Regions from separate parts of the Lactimicrobium sp. genome, predicted to be linked through region 2. Evidence: a T-box and tRNA genes for the amino acid it is inferred to sense, from the RefSeq annotation. Region 2 holds a T-box; the other regions hold tRNA genes.
What was found. A T-box is a leader RNA that pairs with one kind of tRNA and senses whether it is charged. The one in region 2 lies ahead of thrS (threonine--tRNA ligase), so its partner is inferred to be a tRNA-Thr.

Region 1 (3,281 bases), on a different contig from region 2:
TACAGTCCGCCATCTTGTCAATGATGAGCACTTGTCTCTTTCTGAAGCTCTGATGCCAATTACAAAGACGGTGTCAACTGCATTGGATCTGTATCCTCACAAAGGGCACATTGGCAAAGACAGTGATGCCGACCTGGTGCTGTTAAAAAATGATCTCTCCCTGGATGGCGTGATTGCCAGAGGAAAGATCATGATGCAGGATGGTATTGTCACCGCGAAAAGCTATTATCAGGATCTTCAGGCATGAGATAGCGCAGAAAGCTTCCTGCGGTCTATGACAAGCAGCTTGCCATGGCCCAGTCTTCTTACGGCACCTTCTTTTTCAAACTTTGTGATTACCCGGGAGACGGTCTCAGGCCGTAAACTGATGGATGCTGCAATGTCATCCAGCTTAAGCTCAATCTCCTTGCCAATGCAGCGGGCATCACGAAACAGCAGAAACTGACCGACCCGGTCATCCACTGCATGCAGAGACAGCAGGTAAGCTTTCTCATTGGCATCCTGCAGTTCCGTAGAAAGCATTTCAATCAGATATAAAGCCGTAGAGGGGTGCTCAGAAAGCACGGCAATAAAATCAGAACGTTTGATCAGACATAGAGAAACATCCGTCAGAGCCACAACATCATAGTGGTAGACATGATCCTCCAGAAACATGCCATGCCAGATTGCCTGGCCGTCATGCAGGACATCCAGAATATGTTCCTCACCATTGGTATCAATTCTTCTGGTTTTCACCTTGCCTCTGCGGATGATGACAACCGCATCGATTTCGCTGTTCTCTTCGGCCAGAATGGAACCGCGCGGCCGTTTGATGTGCATCGCATGTGCCACCAGCGAAGCCTGATCTTCTTCCGGCAGCTTCTGAAACAGACGAATGGCATGTGTACAGTATTCATTTTTTGCCCGATAAGGGCACTCTTTATCGTGATCCATGTCCTTAGTATATGAGAAACATGAAAAAGGGGCAACGTTGTCCGCATGCTGAAAAAGCAAAGAAATGACAGCAGACAGATGATGAAAATGAACCGCGGATAAGCCGCTTATTGATATTGTGATGATACTGTAAATCGTAATATAAATATGCCTTGCAGAGGATTTGCTGGATTATTTCTGCAAAAATAAAAAACATTTGATGTACCTGGAAGCTGATTTTGTGAATGTACATTATATCGAACAAAAGAAAAACCCTTTATTCAAGGGCTTTTCTGAGGTGCCGACTATCGGAATCGAACCAACGACCTACTCATTACGAATGAGTTGCTCTACCAACTGAGCTAAGTCGGCAAATGACAGCTTTGATATTATAATCGAGATGTATTTTGTTTTCAATGAGATTGGGAGGAATTGGAATGAGAATACTGGTGGTGCGGCATTGTGAGCCAGACTATGCACATGACAGCCTGACAGAGAAGGGATGGCGTGAGGCGGAGTATCTTGCGGAGCGGCTGGCAAAGGAAAAGATCGACTATTTTTATGTTTCACCGATGGGCAGGGCACAGGCTACGGCTTCCTGTACACTGAAGAAAATGAATCGTCAGGCAGTGACACTGGACTGGCTGAAGGAGTTTCATATTCCGGTTGTTCATACCGATGAAACTGAACCAACAAGGCCATGGGACTGGCGTCCTGCTGTCTGGACTCAGGATGAGCGCTTCTTTGACAAGGATCACTGGACAGAAAATCCTGCTTTTGAGGCAGTGGATCTGAAAGCAAAGTATGACCATGTTGTTTCCAGCTTTGATGAATTGCTGGCTAAGCACGGCTATCAGCGCAATGGATATTTGTATGATGCCGTTGCCAGCAATCACGATACCATTGCCCTGTTCTGTCATTTTGGTCTTGAATGTGTGCTGCTGTCCCATCTGCTGAATGTATCCCCGATGATCATCTGGCATGGATTCTGCGCAGCACCATCCAGTGTGACAACCATCTATACCGAGGAAAGAGTAAAAGGAACTGCGTCTTTCCGGATCAGCAGCTTTGGTGATGTTTCCCACCTGTATGCAAAGGGTGAAAAGCCATCTTTCATGGCCCGCTATTGTGAGTGCTATGAAGATCCCGAAATCCATTGAGTAAGTTTTCTTTACTCTGTTGTATGCCCACAGGCAGTGTGGTACGCTATGGCCGCATTGCTGCAGAAGGGAAGATTTGGATATGAACCAGAAAAAACTGAAAACACGACTGACACTGGACTATGCTGGTATTCAGGGCTTTTACTCTACAATGTATGCCGGTGTAGGTGCTTTCCTTTCGGTATTCCTGCTGGCCAATGGTTTTTCCAACACGGAAGTCGGTCTGGTAATGTCCGGTGCAAATCTGTTAACTGTTCTTTTATCACCAGGGCTGGCTGACTTCGCAGACCGCACGAAAAAGGTTACACTGACCCAGCTGATTTCACTGCTTGCCTTTCTGACCGGCCTGATGTGCATCTTTCTGATGATTCTGCATGGTCACAGTGCTGCCCTGTTTATCTGCTATGTGCTGGCTCTTGTGTTTGATCTGCTTCTGCAGCCGCTTGTAAATACACTTGTTTTTCGGATTCAGGGATATGGCATTCAGCTTAATTTTGGCTTGTGCAGAGCCGCCGGATCTCTGCTGTATGCCATCATGACTGCTGTTCTGGGCGTCGTGATAGAAAAAGCAGGCATCAATTCCATTCCCGGTGCTACGATATTCTCGTTGATTCTATTGCTGATAAGCATCTTCCTTTTGAAAAAACATCTTGGGCCACAGACATCTTCATCTCATGTGGAACCCAAAGAGGAAGAGCGCATTACGCTCAAAGACTTCATCAGAAATAACAAGGCATTCCTGGTGCTGAATATCGGCATCATGGTCATGTACTACTACAATTACATCATAGGTTCATTCATGCTGCAGGTGATCAAGCCTTTGGGCGGTACGGTCACAGATATGGGTAATCTGTTTGCCCTTGGAGCTGCCATGGAAATCCCTGCTATGGTCAGCTTTGACTGGCTGCGCAGAAGGCTTTCTGCAGCCCATGCCCTGCAGGTATCCATGATTGGCTTTTCACTCAAGGCACTGCTTGTTCTGCTGGCTGGCAATGTGACTCTTGTTTATGTGTCACAGCTGCTTTCTTTCATGGCATACGGCCTGTTCTATCCTGCCATTGTGCAGTATACAGGCGAAAGAATGAAGGCGGGAGAAGCCGTCAAGGGACAGTCTATGTTTACCATCATGATGATGGCGTCCGGCATTATTGCCAATGTGTCCGGCGGCATGATCCTGGATGCATTTGGGCCGCATCTGCTGGTGCTGCT
Region 2 (3,281 bases):
GATCTTTGATCTCGCCATCACCGACAACGACTTCTACCGGAATACGGCTTGTCTGTGCTTCACGGATTCTGTAGCCAAGCTTTTCATTGCGGTCATCCAGCTCAGCATGGATGCCATGGCTGCGCAGTGTCTTGACAATCTCAGCAGCGTAGTCGCCATGAGCTTCCGGAGATACCGGGATCACAACGACCTGTCTTGGTGCCAGCCACAGCGGCAGGTTGCCCTTTGTCTCTTCCAGCAGGAAGGCAATGAAACGATCCAGGGAGCCAAGAATGGCACGGTGGATGACAACCGGTCTCTTTCTGGAACCATCCTTGTCAACATACTCGAGCTCAAAGCGCTCCGGCAGCTGGTAGTCCAGCTGAATGGTAGACAGTGTTACTTCATGGCCGATGGCACTGTGAACCTGTACATCAATCTTCGGTCCATAGAAGGCAGCCTCACCAACAGCCTCATAGTACTTGACGCCCATTTCCTTCAGCACTTCTCTTAACTGTGCCTCGCTCTTCTCCCAGAGCTCATCATTGCCGAAGTACTTATCCTTGTTGTTGACATCACGCAGGGACAGGCGGAAGGAATATTCATCAAAGCCGAAGTCCTTATAGACATCCAGAATCAGATGGGTGATGTTCTTGATTTCATCGGCGATCTGGTCCGGACGGCAGAAGATGTGAGAGTCATTCTGGGTGAAGGATCTTGCTCTTTCAATACCGGTCAGAGCACCGGATGCCTCATAGCGGAAGTCATCCGCAATCTCGGCAATTCTTACCGGCAGATCACGATAGGAATGCAGCGTGCTCTTATAGATGATCATGTGCTCCGGGCAGTTCATCGGGCGCAGCACATACTCATCACCATCTCTGGACATGATCGGGAACATATCGTCCTTGTAGTGAGCCAGATGGCCGGAAATCTTATACAGCTTTGTGCTGGCCACAGACGGTGTCTTGACATGGATATATCCCTGGGCAAGCTCCTTGTCCATGATATAGTCAGACAGCGTTCTTCTGACTGTGAAGCCATTTGGCAGCCACATCGGCATACCGGCACCAACCGTCTCGGAGAACATGAACATCTGCAGTTCCTTGCCAAGCTTTCTGTGATCGCGCTGCTTGGCATCTTCCAGCTGGGCCAGATACTCATCCAGCTCTTCCTGGGTCGGGAAGCAGACACCATAGATACGCTGCAGAACCTTGTTGTTCTTGTCACCCTTCCAATAAGCACCGCTGTGCTTGATCAGCTTGAAATAGCGGCACTGCTTGGTGCTCTTGACATGCGGACCACGGCACAGATCCGTGTAATCACCCTGGGTGTACATGGAAATATTTGTGCCCTCCGGCATTCTCATGATCAGATCGATCTTGTACGGATCATCCTTGAACTGTTCCAGAGCCTCTTCTCTTGTGATTTCATGGCGCACAATGAGCTTGTCAGCCTTGCAGCACTTCTTCATTTCCTTTTCTATCTTAGGCAGATCCTCATCACGGATGACATCATTGCCCAGATCCATATCATAGTAGAAGCCCTCTTCCACAACCGGTCCTACCCAGAACTTGGCCTGCGGATACAGATGCTTCACTGCCTGTGCCATCACATGGGCACAGGAATGGTTCAGTGTCTTCAATTCTTCATTTTCCTTGAAATTGATCATATTCTCCTCCTGCATAAAAAAACAGCATCCCAATGAAAGGACGCTGTGATCTGCGCGGTACCACCTAACTTCCCGTGTATTTACACGGACTCTTGACTTGCGTTAACGCCGCCGACGGCCATCCCTTTCAGGGGCTGTTTGCAGGTAGTAATCACATCAGCTCTGCACTGCCTTGCACCCTGCGGCAGCTCTCTTTGCCAGAAGATTGATGCGACCATGTCCTGGTCATCACATTTCGCGAATATTATCGGCCGCTCCGTTTTGTTTGTCAAGCTTAGAACAACGACATCTGATTGGACTCAGAAAGATCTCCAATGGCACCTAACTGTTCCAGCTTCTTTAACATAGCTGCGGAAAGCTGGGTGCGCTTGAGAATATCCTCCTTGGACAGGAAAGGATTCTCCTCTCTTGCCTCAACGATGCTCTTGGCAACGTTGGCACCAAGGCCGTCAACCACCGTAAATGGCGGAATGATTGTGTGCTTGTCTTCCGGCTGTACACTGAAGTGGGTTGCCTGTGACTTGTTGATATCGACATTGGCAATCCGGTATCCGCGGGCATACATCTCCTCGCATACTTCCAGCGTGGAATACAGTGCTTTCTCTTTGTTGGACACCGGTGGATTGGCAAACTTGTCATTGGAGCGGTCCATGATGTCCTTCATTCTGGCCTGAATGGCCTCAAAGCCTTTGGTCATCGTCTCGATCTCATAGGCATCGCAGCGCAGTGAAAGATACTGAATATAGAAAGACCATGGCTCATGGACCTTATACCAGGCAATACGAAGTGCCATCATCACATAGGCAACCGCATGTGCCTTCGGGAACATGTACTTGATCTTCTTACAGGAATCAATGTACCACTGCGGCACATTGTGTGCCTTCATGTTCTCTTCCTGATCCGGGCGCAGGCCTCTTCCCTTACGAACATCCTCCATCGTCTTGAAGGCATCAATCGGCTTGAGATTTTTCTCCAACAGATACGTCATGATATCATCACGGCATCCGATGACCTCTGACAGCGGATGGCCTGCCCGGACCAGATCCTGCGCATTGCCCGCCCAGACATCCGTACCATGAGACAGACCTGAGATAATGACAAGGTCAGAGAACTTCTTGGGCCGTGTTTCTTCCAGGACTTTTCTGGTTGTCCGGGTACCAAATTCCGGTAATCCAAGTGCGCCTGTCTCACGCGTATAGATGCGCGGATCAGCCTTGAGTGCCTTGTCCGAAGAGAACAGTGACAAAGTCTCCGGATCATTCATCGGCAGAGTCAATGGCTTTCTGTCTGCAATCGTCTGCAATAACCTCATTGCGGTTGGATCGACGTGGCCAAGAATATCAAATTTCAGGACGTTATCATGAATATCATGGAAGTCGTAGTGGGTTGTCATCCAAGAAGAATTCGGATCATTGGCCGGGAACTGGACCGGGGTGAAATCCTCGGCCTCATGGTCTTCAGGAATGATGATGATGCCGCCAGGATGCTGGCCGGTAGTCCGCTTGACATTCTGACAATGTGCCGCCAGATATTCCTTCATCGGCCGGCGCATCGTGATATTCATCTTCTCACAATAGCCTGACACATAACCAAAGGCCGTCTTTTCGGCCACGGTGCCGATTGTACCAGC
Region 3 (3,281 bases), on a different contig from region 2:
ATGCCGTGATGGGACTGCCATTACATCTGGTTTATGAGGAGCTGAAAAGAAGACAAATGCTGTAAAAATACAGCGGGGGAAGAACATATGGTACGATGGGCAAAGATCTGTGGGAATCAGTATTTTGGCTTCTGGATTGCTGGAATCTTATTTTTTGTGCTGCAGGAGTTTCCCTATCTGCTCATGCCTTTGTTTCATCTGGAAACAAATCCCATCATGAATATGACAGAGACTTCTGCCACACTGGATCTGTTGGAAAAGATATCTGGTACTGCCTGTATTGTGCTGATGCTCTTTATTGTTCACAAAGATGCAAGTGTATTCTCTGCTTCAAACAGCAAAGACAGACTTTTCTTCATTCTTGCCATAGTAATTCTTCTGGCAAACTATGCTGGCTGGGCACTCTATTTTACTGGTCATCAAAGTATATCCATCATGATGATCTTTCTGGTGGCCCTGCCGCCGCTGTATTACACAGTCATCGGAATGTGGCGGCATAATACACCATTAACGATTGTTTCCCTGGTGTTTTTCATCATTCACTTTGTGCATGTATATGGCAATCTGAATGGATAGCCTGATTGCCTGCATCTGATCACATATCAACAGGTCTGCTGGAATACAGCACGTATGAAAGAGAGGCTGCTTCATGTCAAAGGCGGAAACAGAAGAAAGCAGAAAAAGATGGGAAGAGAATGCGGCATTCTGGGATGCGGCTATGGGCGATGCATCCAATGAATTTCATAGAAGAGCAGTGAGTCCGAAGGTAACCGAGCTGCTGCAGCCAGAAAAGGGTGACTATATTCTTGATATTGCCTGCGGCAATGGGAACTATTCTGTATATCTTGCTGCAAAGGGGATCCGTGTAACTGCATTTGATTACAGTGAGAAGATGATTGCTTTGGCAAAGAAACGCCAGGCAGCATATCCAGACAGGATTGAATTCTGTGTGGCAGATGCCACCAGCAGGCAGAGCATGATGGCATTGCGAAGGGAACATCCCTATACAAAAGCAGTATCCAACATGGCCATCATGGATATTGCGGATATCAGGCCGCTGTTTGAAGCAGTACATGATCTTCTGGTGGAGCATGGCATTTTTGTCTTCTCCACGCAGCATCCCTGCTTTGTGACCAGAACTGACAAATATATGACAGCACACAGCTATGAAGGTGAGGCTATCCTTGGCCAGCCGCAGAAGCAGCTGTATTTCCATCGCTCTCTGCAGGATCTTTTCAATGTCTGTTTCGATACAGGATTTGTGATTGATGGCTTTGCGGAAACATGCTGGAAAAATCAGGAAATACCGGAAGTGATCATTGTCAGAGCCAGAAAGAAATAGATAGAAAGGTGGTACCTGCTGTATTTGCCCTGACTTTCTTGGGGGGATTGGAGTTTGTATGTTGATTTTACATGCAGGTTTGGGTAGAATAGCAGAGCAATGCCGCTTTAGTATAGTGGTAATACGCATCCATGGTAAGGATGAACGGGCAGTTCAATTCTGCCAAGCGGCATACAAAGAAGATGATCCTTGTGATTGTCTTCTTTTTTTGTAAAAAACATCCGATTCATGCGAATCGGATGCCTTTGAAAAATCATTTTTATTTGTGCACTTCTTATTTTGCCATCTTCAGGGCAAAGTCTGCAGCTTCTTTCAGCTGCTCAGCATTTGCTTTGTTTTTGACATAGAAGGTTTCCTCTGCTGTTGGAATACCCTTGTCACTCAGCTCTTTGCGGATCAAGTCTATGCTGTGTCTGGAAATCCAGGAAGTTGAGAAGATGACGGCTTTGCCAACTTTGGACGGGTCCAGATTTCTCAGATAATTTTTCAGATGTTTGTCCAGGCCATAAGCATATAGTGCTCCGCCAACAAACAATACATCTGTTTTTTCCTTCAGCTGAGCTTCACCGGTGTCCACAGAGACTGCTTTGACATGCAGGGCATTGGCAATTGCCTCTGCAACTAACTTTGTGTTACCGGATCTGGAATAATATCTGACTGCTGTATTCATATGCCTGCCTTCGTTTTCTATTACTTTTGATTGTTAATCGACTGATACTTCTGTATCAAGAATCTTGTAGAGAATGCGGTAAAGCTCTTTCGCTTCATCGATACTGATCGGAATGCACTTGCCGATCTGCAATGGCACATTGACAAGTTTCTGTTTCATGTCTCTGCCTGCTTTGGTCAGATGAACGGTAACCTTGCGCTCATCCTCTTTATCACGCTTTCGAATGATGTAACCCTGCTTTTCCATTTTCTTTAACAGCGGGGTCAATGTGCCATTGTCCAGATGAAGCCGCTCACCAATCTCGCCAACCGTTACTCCATCTTTCTCCCACAATACCATGAATGTGATGTACTGGGTATAAGTCAGATTCAATGGCTTGAGATAGGGTGTATAAGCACTTACTACCTTTCTGGCAGCAGCGTACAGGGGAAAACACAGCTGCCTGTCTAAACGCAGCAATTCATCTGGATTCATCACTTTCAGTTTTTCTTTTTCCATCTCGTCCATCACATTCCCTCTGCCGGAATCATTTCCGGCATGTATCTATCATCGAATTGCTTACAGCAGTTCTTCCACTGCCTGTTTGACATCCTTCATCTTTTCGGTTGGCTCAAAGCGGCGCACCACATTGCCATTGCGGTCAACCAGGAACTTTGTGAAGTTCCATTTGATCTCACTGTTATGCTGATAATCCGGATCAATCTTCTTCAGCATGGCACTCATCATCAGTGCCTTTGGACCTTTGCCAAAGCCATGGAATGTCTGCTGGCTCTTGAGGTACTTATAGAGGTCCAGGGCATTGTCGCCATTGACATCACTCTTTTTCATCTGGTCAAACTTTGTATTGTATTTCAGTGTGCAGAACTCATGGACTTCTTCATCCGTACCCGGTGTCTGGCCGGCAAACTGGTTGCAGGGAATATCCAGGATCTCAAGTCCTTTATCATGATCTGCTTCATAGATTTCTTCCAGATCTTTATATTGAGGGGTAAAGCCGCAGCCGGTAGCAGTATTGACAACCAGAACGACCTTTCCTTCAAACTTCTTCATCGAAACTTCATTGCCATTGCGGTCGATAACAGAATAATCGTAAAAAGTGCTCATTTTTTTCCTTTCTGCTGCATCAGCAGCGGCCAGTGGCCAGATGTGAATCATTTATACCTCACGCAATAATATTTTATCAAATATAAAATGCAGAACAAGCAAGATGATCTTTCGTTCATGAAATGGGTATTGAAAGAATAACAAGGCGGTTTGCTGTTTTTCCAA

Region 1: it encodes a tRNA-Thr, which carries the amino acid that the T-box ahead of thrS (threonine--tRNA ligase) is inferred to sense. The anticodon was not compared.
Region 3: it encodes a tRNA-Thr, which carries the amino acid that the T-box ahead of thrS (threonine--tRNA ligase) is inferred to sense. The anticodon was not compared.

The regions. Positions count from the first base shown of each region.
Region 1 covers NZ_JAZHUW010000015.1:13,135-16,415, forward strand. The annotation lists gene iadA (beta-aspartyl-peptidase) at 1-247, shown strand, start outside; gene SOI44_RS05295 (Crp/Fnr family transcriptional regulator) at 238-933, opposite strand; tRNA gene SOI44_RS05300 (tRNA-Thr) at 1,212-1,284, opposite strand; gene SOI44_RS05305 (histidine phosphatase family protein) at 1,350-2,072, shown strand; gene SOI44_RS05310 (MFS transporter) at 2,155-3,281, shown strand, end outside.
Region 2 covers NZ_JAZHUW010000038.1:8,345-11,625, forward strand. The annotation lists gene thrS (threonine--tRNA ligase) at 1-1,651, opposite strand, end outside; T-box leader at 1,685-1,889, opposite strand; gene SOI44_RS08825 (PolC-type DNA polymerase III) at 1,926-3,281, opposite strand, start outside.
Region 3 covers NZ_JAZHUW010000040.1:8,256-11,536, forward strand. The annotation lists gene SOI44_RS09000 (Maf family protein) at 1-65, shown strand, start outside; gene SOI44_RS09005 (hypothetical protein) at 88-576, shown strand; gene SOI44_RS09010 (class I SAM-dependent DNA methyltransferase) at 650-1,342, shown strand; tRNA gene SOI44_RS09015 (tRNA-Thr) at 1,444-1,514, shown strand; gene SOI44_RS09020 (flavodoxin family protein) at 1,617-2,012, opposite strand; gene SOI44_RS09025 (MarR family winged helix-turn-helix transcriptional regulator) at 2,046-2,519, opposite strand; gene SOI44_RS09030 (glutathione peroxidase) at 2,571-3,116, opposite strand.